Regions from separate parts of the Clostridium aquiflavi genome, predicted to be linked through region 1. Evidence: riboswitches for the same ligand, from Rfam matches in the RefSeq annotation. Region 1 holds a riboswitch; the other holds the start of a gene.

The links. A riboswitch is a leader RNA that binds a small molecule or an ion and turns the genes downstream of it on or off. The one in region 1 is predicted to bind FMN.
Region 2: another riboswitch for FMN. It lies ahead of RGC78_RS01310 (ECF transporter S component); the one in region 1 lies ahead of ribD (bifunctional diaminohydroxyphosphoribosylaminopyrimidine deaminase/5-amino-6-(5-phosphoribosylamino)uracil reductase RibD).

Annotation. Positions count from the first base shown of each region.
Region 1 is NZ_JAVJAN010000011.1:243-7,438, reverse strand. It holds gene RGC78_RS05235 (stage V sporulation protein S) at 1-8, shown strand, start outside; gene RGC78_RS05230 (HPr family phosphocarrier protein) at 135-395, shown strand; gene RGC78_RS05225 (DUF378 domain-containing protein) at 549-773, opposite strand; gene purB (adenylosuccinate lyase) at 944-2,374, shown strand; gene RGC78_RS05215 (amidase domain-containing protein) at 2,503-3,486, opposite strand; gene RGC78_RS05210 (DUF6398 domain-containing protein) at 3,789-4,979, shown strand; FMN riboswitch at 5,066-5,181, shown strand; gene ribD (bifunctional diaminohydroxyphosphoribosylaminopyrimidine deaminase/5-amino-6-(5-phosphoribosylamino)uracil reductase RibD) at 5,543-6,634, shown strand; gene RGC78_RS05200 (riboflavin synthase) at 6,649-7,196, shown strand, end outside.
Region 2 is NZ_JAVJAN010000003.1:15,208-22,403, forward strand. It holds gene RGC78_RS01295 (DMT family transporter) at 1-171, shown strand, start outside; gene RGC78_RS01300 (early set domain-containing protein) at 336-1,022, shown strand; gene RGC78_RS01305 (hypothetical protein) at 1,047-2,120, shown strand; FMN riboswitch at 2,356-2,473, shown strand; gene RGC78_RS01310 (ECF transporter S component) at 2,749-3,336, shown strand; gene rimI (ribosomal protein S18-alanine N-acetyltransferase) at 3,373-3,828, opposite strand; gene tsaB (tRNA (adenosine(37)-N6)-threonylcarbamoyltransferase complex dimerization subunit type 1 TsaB) at 3,812-4,528, opposite strand; gene tsaE (tRNA (adenosine(37)-N6)-threonylcarbamoyltransferase complex ATPase subunit type 1 TsaE) at 4,525-4,986, opposite strand; gene RGC78_RS01330 (metal ABC transporter substrate-binding protein) at 5,316-6,182, shown strand; tRNA gene RGC78_RS01335 (tRNA-Trp) at 6,233-6,307, shown strand; gene RGC78_RS01340 (DUF4238 domain-containing protein) at 6,669-7,196, shown strand, end outside.

The DNA of each region.
Region 1 (7,196 bases):
CTAGATAAGATAAAGAAGAGCTTGGTAATGGGCATCTTAATTATTTTTAAGTTGAAATTAATTACAAAACAGTATATACTAAAATGGTTGGATGCTATATTTATTAATTAATTTTTTGTAAAGAGGTGGATATAATGGTATCAAAAGAAGTTATAGTAAAAAGTTCATCAGGTCTTCATGCTAGACCAGCAACATTATTAGTTAAGAAAGCTTCAGGATTTAAGTCAGACGTTAGCATAGAATACAATGGTAAGAAAGCAAACGTTAAGAGCTTAATAGGAGTTTTATCTTTAGCTGTAACTAAAGATGCTGCAATAAAAATTTCAGCATCTGGAGATGATGAAGCTCTAGCAGTTGAAGAATTAGTAAGTTTAGTTCAATCTTTAGACGATTAATATTTATTAAAAAGAGATGTCCCTAAAAAGTATATAAATTTAGGAGACATCTCTTTTGTTATGTATAATATTCTAATTAAAATATAATTTTCCCCATAAGCAAATAGAAGAATAATATTATTTACTTATTGGGAAAATATTATAATAGGTATTTTAATTAATTTTTTTATTTAAATTATTATTGCATTTAAATAGCAATGACAGTAAATTTAATGATGATAAAAAAATTATTATATATATTATTCTTTGAATTATAGGTATTCCAAAAGAAAATATAGTTACTAAATTAATATTTAGTAAACCTATTAATCCCCAATTAAAGGCACCTAGAATAACTAAAATAAAAGAAATTTTATCGAATATATTTAATTTATACATTTTATTCACTCCTAACTTTAGAATACATTATGTTTATATATATGATTTAAAATAAAAAATAATAACATTAAGTAAATTTTTCAATAAAATACTATGAAAATATAAAAAATATGTTATAATACGAATGTTGAAATAAAAAAAATAAAATATATTCGTGTGGAGGTTTTTGTATGAGAAATTTATATAGCACACCATTAAATTCAAGATATGCATCTAAAGAAATGAGTTTTATTTTTTCAGATGATATGAAATTTACAACTTGGAGAAAGCTATGGGTAGCTCTTGCTGAAGGTGAAAGAGAACTAGGCTTAAATATAACAGAGGAACAAGTAAATGAATTAAAATCAAATATTAATAATATAAATTATGAAGAAGCTATAAAAAAAGAAAAAGAAGTAAGACACGATGTAATGAGTCATGTGTACGCATATGGGTTACAATGTCCAGCTGCTAAGGGTATAATTCATCTTGGAGCTACTTCTTGTTACGTAGGCGATAACACAGATGTAATAATAATGAGAGATGCACTTTTATTAATAAAAGATAAGATAGTAACAGTATTAAATCACTTAAAGAATTTTGCCATTGAATATAAAGATTTACCTACATTAGGATTTACACATTATCAACCAGCTCAATTAACTACAGTAGGAAAAAGAGCGACTTTATGGATGCAAGATTTAGTTATGGACATTGAAAATATAGATTTTGTAATACATAGTTTAAAACTAAGAGGAGTAAAAGGAACAACTGGAACTCAAGCTAGTTTTATGGAATTATTTGATGGTGATGAAGAAAAAGTTAAAAAATTAGATAAAATGATAGCAGAAAAAATGGGATTTGATAAGAGTTTTGGCGTTACAGGTCAAACTTATCCAAGAAAACTTGATTCAATAGTTTTAAATACATTATCAGAAATTGCACAAAGTGCTTATAAATTTAGTAATGACTTAAGATTACTTCAAAGTATGAAAGAGATGGAAGAACCTTTTGAAAAAAATCAAATAGGATCATCAGCAATGGCTTATAAGAGAAATCCTATGAGAAGTGAAAGAATTAGTGCACTAGCTAGATACGTAATAGTAGATGCTTTAAATCCAGCAATAACAGCAGGAACTCAATGGTTTGAAAGAACGTTAGATGATTCAGCTAATAAGAGATTATCAGTTGCAGAAGGATTCTTGGCTTTAGATGGAGTATTAAATCTTTATATGAACATAGCTGAAAACATGGTAGTATATGATAAAGTCATAGCATCACATGTAGCTAGTGAACTGCCATTTATGGCTACTGAAAATATAATGATGGAAGCAGTAAAAAGAGGAAAAGATAGACAAGAATTACATGAAAAAATACGAGTTCATTCTATGGCAGCAGCTCAAAGAGTTAAAGGTGAAGGATTAGATAATGATTTAATAGAAAGAATAATAAATGATAATTCTTTTGGACTTACTAAGGATGAAATATTATCAATAATAGATGCTAAAAAATTTGTTGGTAGAGCACCAAGTCAAGTAGTAGAATTTATTGATGAATATGTAAATCCTATTATAGAAAGTAATGAAAAAGCTTTAAAAATTAAGAGTGAAATAACAGTTTAAATAATTTAAATATATAGGATATCTTAGTTTGAATCATTCTAAGGTATCCTATATTATTGAGAAGTCTATTTAACCTAGTACATACATAAAGTTATACTTAAAACAAAGTGCAAAATTAAGAACAAATTTTAATATATTTCTAAGTTTCTTATTCTAGGATATAATATAGGGTAGGTTAAACTTAAAGGATAGTTTAATTTGTTATAGCTATGACAGCAGTATAAGTAATCTCCATCTGGAAGAATATGAGTTATTAAACCTGAGTGGAAGAATCGACCTATTTTAGGTGTATAAAATTGTATTATAGTACCCTTCTTTAAAGGAGAATTTTTATTAATTTCAAATCCAAGTTTATTTTTTATAATATATGAATGTAGCTCTTCAACTCTAACCCAAGCATTACTATAGGGTTTCCATGAATTTGAAGTCTTTAACCCACCAAAATGAATTGATTGAGAAATAAAATTTGTACAATCTCCACCTATACCATCAAAGGATGTATAATCTTTATTAGGAGTCAAAGCAAATTTTTCGGCGTATTCACAAGCTTTTAATGGATCATAAGAAAAACTTCTATCAGAAGTATAAGGTGTTCTGTAACAATTATTACTTTCAAGATATTTTTTATATAGACGATCTAAAACCTTTATTTTAGAACTCCAAATACCTATTTTATTAGATGAAATAATATTCATTATTTGTAGTAAATCTTTTTTTAGTATATCTTCATATAAATTAGGATCTTCCTCTTTATTAACTAAAAACATTATTTTTAATTTGTGATTACTTTTATTTGATATAAGTATATATTCATCTAATGAATATGATATTATACCTTTGGGTGAATTATTTAAAGTGAAGGATTGTAGGTAGTTAAATTTTATTTTGAGTAAATTGTGATTTTTTTCAAGTATGTTAAATTTATATTTAGTTTTTATATTGTTTATTTGTAAGTTCAATTTTTTTAGCCATAAAGAATTAAAGCATTTTTTTAAATATAAATCTTCAAAAATATTGTCGTTTACATTACATTTTTCTTTTTGAATTAAATTGAATTTATCATATGTAGTAGATAAAATTTTATGAAAATAATATAAATCTATTGATAACAATATATCACCGCCTAAAGAAAGTAGTTTTTTATAAATTATAATTAATTTATAAAAATACGTTTACAGATATATATGAACAAAGTTTATATATATTGCTAAAAAGTATTAAAATATATATTCTCATATAATGTGATATAATTAAGTGGTTCTATTACGTATAACACTTGCTGATAATATAATTAAAATATATAATATAAAGGTATTAAAAAATAAAGAATAATATTTTAATTATAAGATATTTTAATTATATTAGTGAATAATGAAACCTTATGAGAGATTTAAAAAAAGGAGTTATAGAAATAATGCAAAATTTACCTAACTCAATAGTTGAAAAATATGAAGAAATTCTTGGAAAGATAAAAGTCTTTTCAAATCAATATCTTAATGAACAATATGAAAAAGTTTGTATAAAAGCGTTACATGACTTAGGAATGAGCCATGAAGATTCATTGAAAAAAGGGAAAAGCTCTTCATGGGCAGCAGGAGTTGTTCATGCAATTGGAACAGTAAATAATTTATTTGATGTTAAAGAGGAGCCATATATTAAAGCTCTTGATTTATATAAAGAATTTGGAGTAAGTAATAGTACGGGCTCTATGAAATCAAAAGAAATAAGAAACTTATTAAATATATCAAAAGATGATGAAATATGGATAGTAAATTCTAATGATAAGAGCGATTCTTTAAATGATAAAAAAGAAGTAGAAGCTGAGAAAGAAGAAAATATTAGAATTACTGAAGAATTTATAAAAGCTCAAAAAATAATGAGAAAAGCATGGTCTGAAAAGAATTTTAATAAGAAGGTAAAACTTGCAAAAGAGGCTTTAAGTGTTTGTGAGTATTGCTCAGATGCATATATAATTTTATCTAAAGATGTAAGTTTAACTGATAATGATAAGAAAGAGTTATTAGAAAAATCAGTTGATTCAGGTAAATACATATTGGGCATTGACAGTTTAAAAACTGCATCTAAAGAATGTTTTAATAAAAAAGAAGCTCAACCATTTTTTGGAGCTAAATATACTTTGGCTATTCAATTATGGAAAATGGGTAAAAAAAATGATGCTATAGATAATGCATTTGAAATATTAGAATTTAATGAAAAAGACAACTTAATGGTAAGAGGAATATTGTCTAGTTGGTTATTAATTGAAAAAAGATATGATGATGCAGAAAAGTTATTTAAAAAATATGATAATGATTATTTAGCAGCAGTATCATATAATAAGGCTTTATTACGTTATAAAACAGGAAAAATAAAAGAAGCAGAAGATGCTATAAGAAAAGCATACAAGAAAAATTCATTTGTAATACCATATATATTGAAACAAAAGAAAATTCCTAAAGTATTACCTAGAATATCTAGATTCGGAAGTGATGCAGAAGCTATGCATTATATAAAATATAGTTTAGAAGCATGGAATGAATCTAAAGAAACTATTAACTGGATAAAGGAAATGAATGTAAATTTTAAAATTCAAAAATCAAATTAATAGATTATTGTAAAATATGAAAAAAGATTACGTGTTGACCTTTACATAATTAGAAGAATATGATAATATAAAAATATAAATTAAATATTAATCTTCAGGGCAGGGTGAAATTCCCTACCGGCGGTAAAGCCCGCGAGCTAGAAATAGCAGATTCGGTTAAATTCCGAAGCCGACAGTAAAGTCTGGATGGAAGAAGAAATTACTTATTTGATCTAATGATTATTAGGTTTTAATTCGTATTATTTAAATTGATTTTTACCCTGAACTTATATTTTAGTTCAGGGTTTTTTAATTTATAAGATAAAATATGATTTTTAATTATATCTAAATAATATTAAAATCATATATCTTTATTTTGATACGTTAAAATCATAATTCATTATAAATAAGATTATTATTAATCCCTGAAGTATTACACTTCAGGGATTTTTTTCTTTAGAACATTGTAAAAAAGGAAAATTTCATAAAAATTCAAATCATAATTAATTTAGGCAAATGAAAATAAATAACTCATGCCTATAAGTGGTTGCTATGATTTTTATATTAAGAAGAAGGTGAATTTAGTGAATGAGAAGTATATGGGGTTAGCATTAGAATTGGCTAAAAAAGGAATAGGAAAGGTTAATCCAAACCCTTTAGTGGGTGCAGTAATTGTAAAGGACGATGAGATAATTGGAATAGGATATCATGAGCAGTATGGAGGACCACATGCAGAAGTAAATGCCATTAACAACGCTACTAAGTTATTAGAAGGAAGTACGATATACATAACATTAGAGCCATGTGCACATTATGGAAAAACTCCTCCATGTGTAAATTTAATAATAGAGAAAAAAATAAAAAAAGTAGTAATAGGAATGTTGGATCCAAATCCAATGGTATCAGGAAAAAGTGTAAAAAAACTAAAAGAGAATGATATAGAAGTTATAGTTGGTATAGAAGAAGAGAAATGTAAAAAATTAAATGAATCATTTATTAAATATATAACATCAAATTTACCATTTGTTATTTTAAAAAGTGCAATATCATTAGATGGGAAAATAGCTACAGCTATAGGAGAGTCAAAGTGGATTACATCAAAAGAAGCAAGGAGAGATGGGCATTTATTAAGAAATAAATTGTCAGCTATTATGGTAGGGGTAAATACTGTTATTAAGGATAATCCAGAACTTACATGCAGAATAGAAAATGGGAGAAATCCAATAAGAATTATTGTTGATAGCACCTTAAGAATTCCATTAGATTCAAAGATAGTAAATAACTCTGATAGATTAACCATAGTAGCAACAACTAAATATGCTGACAAATTAAAAAAACAAAAATTAGTTAATAAAGGTGCAAGAGTAATAGAAATAATTGATAAAAATAAAAAAGTTGATTTAAAAGAATTGATGATATATTTAGGTAATTTAAAAATAGATTCTATATTAATTGAAGGTGGAGGAACATTAAACTTTTCTGCATTAGAAGAAAATATAGTTGATAAGGTAAGATTTTATATAGCACCTAAAATATTAGGTGGTGAAACAAGTAAAAGTAGTATAGGTGGACAGGGATTTTCTAAATTAAGTGATGCTGTAAAACTTAGAGATTTAACTTATGAAAAATTATCAGAGGAGATAGTTATAGAAGGATATATAAATAAATTGAAGTAAAAGGATGTGATTAATTGTTTACTGGAATTGTTGAAGAAGTAGGTAGTTTAGAGAAACTTACATTAGGGGGAGGCTTTGGAGTAATAGAAATAAGAGCCAATAAGGTACTGGAAAATACTAAAATAGGAGATAGTATTGCATCAAATGGTGTATGTTTAACAGTTTTGGAAATGACTAAATCTTCATTTAAAGCTAATGTAATGGGAGAAACCTTAGAAAAAAGTTCACTGGGAAGTTTGAAATCAGGAAATAAAATTAATCTTGAAAGAGCAATGAAATTAGAAGATAGATTTGGTGGACATATAGTAAGTGGTCATATAGATGGAGTAGGTAAAATAACCGATATAGAAAAAAAGGTCGATGGTACATGGGTTACTATATCTGCATCAAAAGAGATTTTGAAATATATTATATACAAAGGTTCAATAGCCATTGATGGCATAAGTCTAACAGTTGCATATGTTGATGATGAAAAGTTTAAAGTATCTGTTATACCGCATACTTTAGAAAATACAATTTTATATGAGAAAAAAGTTCAGTCAGTTGTAAATTTAGAATGTGA
Region 2 (7,196 bases), on a different contig from region 1:
TTTAATTTCTTAGTACCTATATTTGGAACATTACTATCAGCTATATTTCTTAAAGAAAATATATTTGATATTAAAATTTTAATATCTTTAATACTAGTTTGTTCAGGAATTTTTTTAGTTTATAATGAAAAAGCCATTAAATTAACAAAGATAAATTCAGATAAAAAATAAAAATTACTATTAGTTAATCAGTATACTAATTTTAAGATATGAGAAGTTATGGAATATTAAAAATTACTTAATATATTTTTAAATTCCATAATTTTCTTGTTTTATAAATGAAAATAGTAAATATTCACAAAATAATAACGAAAATATTAGTAAAGGAGGTAGTTATGGAGATAATTTTTGAGTACGAAGGAAAAGGGAATTTAGAAGTTAATAGTGTGGCTGTTATAGGAAGCTTTAATAATTTTGATCATACAAAAGGGAATATGGTAAGAGAAGGAAGCAAATGGGTTTTAAAATGTGATCTTTTAGAAGGAGAGCATTATTACAAATTTCTTATAAATAATGAATTAAAACTTAATGATTCATCAGCAAATATATATTTACCAGATGATAATGAGGAGCTTTGGTCTGTAGTTATAATAAATGATAAAAATCAAAGAATGTATAACAATAATCAATATACTGTTCATGTTGATTCGTATAATGTGACTTGCAATATCAATGAAGAACAAAAATCAGCAAATAAAAAGAATTTTAATGTATTATTAGATAAAAAAGTTGTTACAAGATTGGGTTTCACTAATGTAACAGGATTGCATAGCATTACAACAGCATGGTTTACCCCGAAGGGAGAATTGTTTCAAGTAGTAGAAAATAATTTATTTGCTACAAAAGATAATGAAAAAGATCCAATATTAATGTGGTTTTGGATGGAATTAAATGATAGTCATAAAAATAACTGTGGAATTTGGACAATTAAATTATTTATTGATGGAGAATTTGTTTTAGAAGATCAAATCAAATTGTTAGAAAACACTTCTTATACGGCTCAAGGAAAAATGAATTACTAAATACTGAAAGTGAAGTGATTAAATATGATAAAAGCTATCAATATTAACACAAATTTTAATGAAAACATAAATAATATAAATCAAAAAAATAGTAAAGTTCAAAGTAAAAAAACTATATCTAGCAATGAAAATAATATGAACATTGATGAATACAAAGCATCAATTTTAAAAGATGCTTCTACAGAAAATGAAGTGTCTAAAGTAAAAAATACAACTAAAAGTTCACTTGGAAACTTTTTTGAAGGATTAACATCTACTGCAAATGCGGTAAAAAAGGCAGTAACATCAGTAGTTGATAATGTAAATAAAACAATTATATCTGTAAGTGAAAGCGTTAAAAATACTGTGAATTCAGTTTCTAAAAGTGTAATAGATGCTTCAAATGCAATCAATAAGACTATAATGAACGTTTCTAAATCAGTAACAAATACTATAAATAAAACATCATCACAAATAGCTAGTACGGTAAAACAAGTAACAACTACAGCATCGGAATTGAAAGAAGCTGCTTTAAATGTAAAAAATGCTGTTACTGATATGATTAGTGTTGGAAGTAAGACATTAGTATCTGTATCTTCTGATGTATTAGAAGTATCAGGTAAGATTGGAAGCACTGTAGTAGGAGTTAAAATGGCGACAAGTAATCCTAATGATAATATAATAAAAAAGACAGTAGCAACTTTTAACATTGTAAAAAATGGAGTCGATTCAATAAAAGAGCCTATTGGTAGAATTAAAAATACTCTAGTTAAAGGGTATGAAGACATGTCTAAGAGTTATGGTGAAGTAGTGAATAATCTTAACAAATTAAAGGACTCATTGGATATTGCAAAAGATATTCCTAATACAATAATTTCTACTAGTAAAGATGTTATATCAAATGTAAAGTTTGTAGCAAGTGAAATTAAAGACGGAAGTATTAATGTATTTAATACTTTAAAGAGTACTACAACTGAAGTTAAAAATACTGTTTTCAATGGAATTGAAGAAGTAAGTAATACTGTTAAAGAAAATTATGAAAGCTGTAAAAATGATGTTACAGAATCAGTAGATACAATAAAAAATAATAACAGTATGTTTTCTCCAGAATTAGCATAATTAATATTACATCTGTTTAAGTAAAGTGTTGATATATGCATAAGCAAAGTTGATTTAGTAATTGAATTTAGGAACAATGTTAATTTGCCTAGTGCATATATCAACATATATTTAAAGTATATACATATCATAAAAAATTTTAAAAAAGTAAATAATATATATACTGTTTAAAAATGTGTTGTAAAAATTATTTTAAGAATATATAATGAATGTATAGTAAAAAATAATTTAATACTTATATCTTCAGGGCAGGGTGTAAATCCCTACTGGCGGTAAAGCCCGCGAGCTAAATTTATAGCAGATTCGGTGTAACTCCGAAGCCAACAGTATAGTCTGGATGAAAGAAGGTAACCTATTAGGAATTAAGATAGTTTTATTCTTAATAATTTAGTATATGCCCTGATGTATTTATGCATCAGTTTTTTTGTTTTTTAGAGAGTTATGAAATGTAATTTTTAGCATACAATTTATATAAAAATGTGCTTTAAGAAAACATAAAATCTAAAGAATAAAAATATTAAATTTAAGAACAACTTAATTTGTAATTTAATCTTACAAAGAGTAGTAAAACGTTATCTTAAGACTTAATAAGCTACACCAGGGAGATAATCTTTTGGGAGGCGTAAAAATGAACAAAAACACAAACAAAACAATTAAAATTTCATTATTATCAGCATTAGCACTTATACTTATGTACCTTGAAATTCCTTATCCAGTATTTCCATGGCTTAAAATTGATTTAAGTGATGTGCCAGCATTATTAGGAGCATTTGGATTTGGACCATTGGCAGGTGTAACTATAGAATTAATTAAAAACATATTGATTCTTTTAATTAAAGGAAGTCAAAGTGGATTTGTTGGAGAATTTGCTAACTTTTTAGTTGGAGTATCTTTAATATTACCAGCAGGAATTCTTTATAAAAGAAATAAATCTAAAGAATCAGCTATTTTAGGAATGATTTTAGGTGGAGTTTGTATCGAAATTATAGGAATTATCTCAAATGTATATTTGCTTTTACCAGCATATGGTATGCAAATGAGCAGTGCAGAATTATTAAGATATGTTACTGTGGGTTTAGTACCTTTTAATGGAATAAAAGCTATATTGGTATGTACATTAACATATGTTTTATATAAAAAGGTGTCTGTATCTATATTTAAGGCAGAACCTAACTTTGGAAGTCCAGAAAAAAACTCAAAGACTATAACTGAATGATTAAATATATAAAAATAATTCGTAGGCTAAATTAGCTTACGAATTATTTTTTTCATCTATACGCCACATAATTATTGCATCTTCTTTATTATCTTGATAATAATTTTTCCTCACTCCTTGCTCTACAAATCCATATTTTTTGTATAATTCTTGAGCAGGAATATTGCTAGCTCTTACTTCTAAAGTATAAGCATTACAATTAGCACTTTTAGTTAATTTAACTAATTCACCTAATAAAGCAGAAGCAACATTTTTTCTTCTAAAATTAGGATGTACAGCTATATTTGTGATATGGGCTTCATCTATTATTATCCAAGCGCCTATAAAACCTATAACTTTATCATCACATTTCGCAACTATATAATTAGCAAGAGGATTTGCTAATTCTTGAATATATGATTCTTTACTCCAAGATGTAGGGAAACTTAATAAGCTAATTTCTAAAACATCATCAATATCAGTTTCAGTCATTAAACTAGTTGTTAGTTTCACTTTTTAATTTCATCCTTTTTTCATATTCCCTCTCAGCTTGAGGTTTTTTTAAATAAAATGGAGCAGAGTTAGAATCATCATATTCACCATTTTTTAGTTTTAGTAGTCCTAATTCACCCAATGAAGAAGCTCTAACTAAATTAAGATGATTTGGTGGAAAGAAACAATTATTACAATTTTCTAATAGGTATTCCTTTGTATTATTAAGTCCATCACCAATGAACATAACATTTTCTCCTTTTTCATTAAGCATATCAACTAGCTCATTTATATCAAGAGCAGAGTAATCCATTATTTGTTCTAACTTTCCGTTACAAGATTTATATAAGGCAGTATAAACATTGTTTCTTAATGCATCCATTACAGGACAGATTATACCGTTAAATGGAGCAATACTATATGCAAGTGCATCAAGACTAGAAATACTTACATAAGGTTTATTTCCTCCAAAGCTTAATCCTTTAATTGTAGCCATTCCAATTCTTAAACCTGTAAAAGAACCAGGACCTTTAGATACTACAAAGCCATCTATAGAATCAATATCTAAATTACAGTTTTCTAATAAATTTTCTACTAAAGTCATTAATATAGTAGAGTGCTCTTTTTTATTGTTTAAAGTTATTTCTCCTAGTAATTTATCATCTTGAAGTAAAGCAGCAGTTGCAACTTTTGAAGATGAATCTATACTTAGTATAATCATATTTTTAACTCCTTTATATATTCATATTTTTTGCCGTAAGGTGTTAATGTTATCTTTCTATAATTATCACCTTTTTCTAAATCTTTTTCTATATTTATATGAAGAAACTCATCAGGAAGAATATCTTCAATATAATTTGCCCATTCTATGATAGACACACTATCAGAAAAAATATAATCATCAAATCCAATTGCATATATTTCATCAGGATCATTTACTCTATATACATCAAAATGATTTAATTTTAATCTTCCGTCATCATATTCATTTACAATTGTAAATGTAGGGCTTGTAATATCATCTTTTATATCTAAACCAAGAGCAATGCCTTTAGTTATATGAGTTTTACCAGTACCTAAATCTCCTGTTAGACAAATTATATCTCCTGAATTAAGTAATTTTCCTATTTCTATACCTAAGTTAGTAGTTTCATTTATGCTATAAACATTAAATTCCATAAAAAGAACTCCTTTCACTAGCATTTAAACTTAATTTGCTTTTATATTAAAAATTATTGCCATCTTTTTATTTTATCTAATTTCAATTATAAAATCAAAGCTTATAATTTTACTTATAAAAATTAATCTATAATAATATTATATTTAAAGTTAGAATAATAGGGCAAATTAATTAATATAAGTTAAAAAAGTATACAAAAATATACATAATAAATTAAATTTAAATAAATTTTATAATAAAAATATATACATTTAACATATTTAGTTGATATAATATTACTAGAGTTTTATTTGGAAATAATTTATATATATTTTCGGAGGAGATCGATTTGAAAAAGATTACCTTTATTATGATTGTAATAACTCTTACATTTTCTATAGGTATGGGAGTATTTGCGAATCCGTTATTAGCTAATACTGAAAATAATCAAAAAGAAGATAGAGAGAAATATTTAAATATAATGACTGTTAATAAACCACAATATAAAATGGTAAAGAAAATTGTTAATAATAAACACAATGTTCAATACATGATGACAGAAGAAAGAGATATTAATGAATTTAAGTACAATAAAGAGATTATAGAAAATGTATCTAATATGGATCTTTTTATTTATTCTGGAACAAGTTTTGAACCTTGGGCAAATAGTTTTATAGATGAACTTAAAAAGGGTAGTATGGGAATAATTAATTTATCAAGAGGTATGAGGCTTCTAAATTATGGTGGAAATGAATCATCAAAAGAAAACCCTTATTACTTTGAAGGAATAGATTCATATAAGATAGCTTTATACAATATAAAAGCTGCTGTTCAAGATAGAGACCCTAAAAATAGAGATTATTATGAAGAAAACTATAATAATGCTATAAAAGAATTAAATGTTCAAATAGAACCCTATAGTGAAAAAATAAAAGGATTAAAAGATTATACATTCCTAGCTTTAAATGATAATTTTGATTATTTAACTAAAGACTTAGGATTACATGTAGTAAAATTAAACAATTATGAAATATCAGAGTTTATAAAAGTTAATAATTTAGATGAAAAGAAACTAGTTATATTAAAAGATGGTACAGAACAAACTAATATGGATTTATCGAAATACAAAGTGGTGAATTTATGGAAGTATTACGGAAATATGTCTTTTGATGAGCTAATATTATACAACATAAAAGTATTAACAGATTTATTGTAGAAAATAGTTGATTTTTTAATAATCATGTTATATAATAAATACTGTTGTGAAGGGGTATGGCTCAACGGTAGAGTAGTGGTCTCCAAAACCATTGGTTCTGGGTTCAAATCCTAGTGCCCCTGCCAGAAAAGGTCGTAGCACGTTGTGTTGCGGCTTTTATTTTTTTGTCTAAAAATAAATGCTGTAAAGCCAGTGATAGAGCCATCTGACAAGGTGGTTAATATTAACATGTACTAGCTAATACTTATTTGTGAGGGGCAATAAGGGGCAAAAAAAGGGGCAAAGTTGTACGAGCTAGATTTAAAATGTGCTGGAAATTTTAAATTCTTAAAAGATTTTATAGAATTTATTAAAATAAATATAGATATGAATAATTATACTATTTAGTCAACAGTGTTATTAAAGCTGTTGATTTTTTTATTATAACAATTATCAAAGGAATTTATAATTTATATATAGAACTATAAATTATGGAGATGATATAAAATGAGTACTGTAAAAAATCAGCATTATGTGCCCAAATTTTATTTGAGGAACTTCTCTAATAATAATAAAAACATAGGAATGTTTAGATATAAAGATAAAAGTTATATTCCCAATGCTTCTATAAAGAGTGTCGCATATAGCAAATTTTTATATGGAGAAGATGGTGAATTAGAGCATTTACTTAGTAAATTTGAAAGTCAATGGGCAGAAATCATGAGAAAAATTATAAAATTAAATTTTGAGTCTTTAATAGAATTAGACATATTAAAACTTTATGATTTTATATTAATTTCAAAATCAAGGACAAAAAAAGTCGCAGATGAAACTAATTTTGTTTTAAATTATTTGAAAGAATTAATACCAGAGGAAGGAATACATAATTCAAGTTGTAATATGGATAGAGTAGATTTTGAAGAATCTATGAAGATACCAAATTTAATACCAATAACAGCATCATTAGAAAATAACAAATATATGTTTGATTTGGATGCAATTATTTTAGAAAATAAAACAAACTATGATTTTATT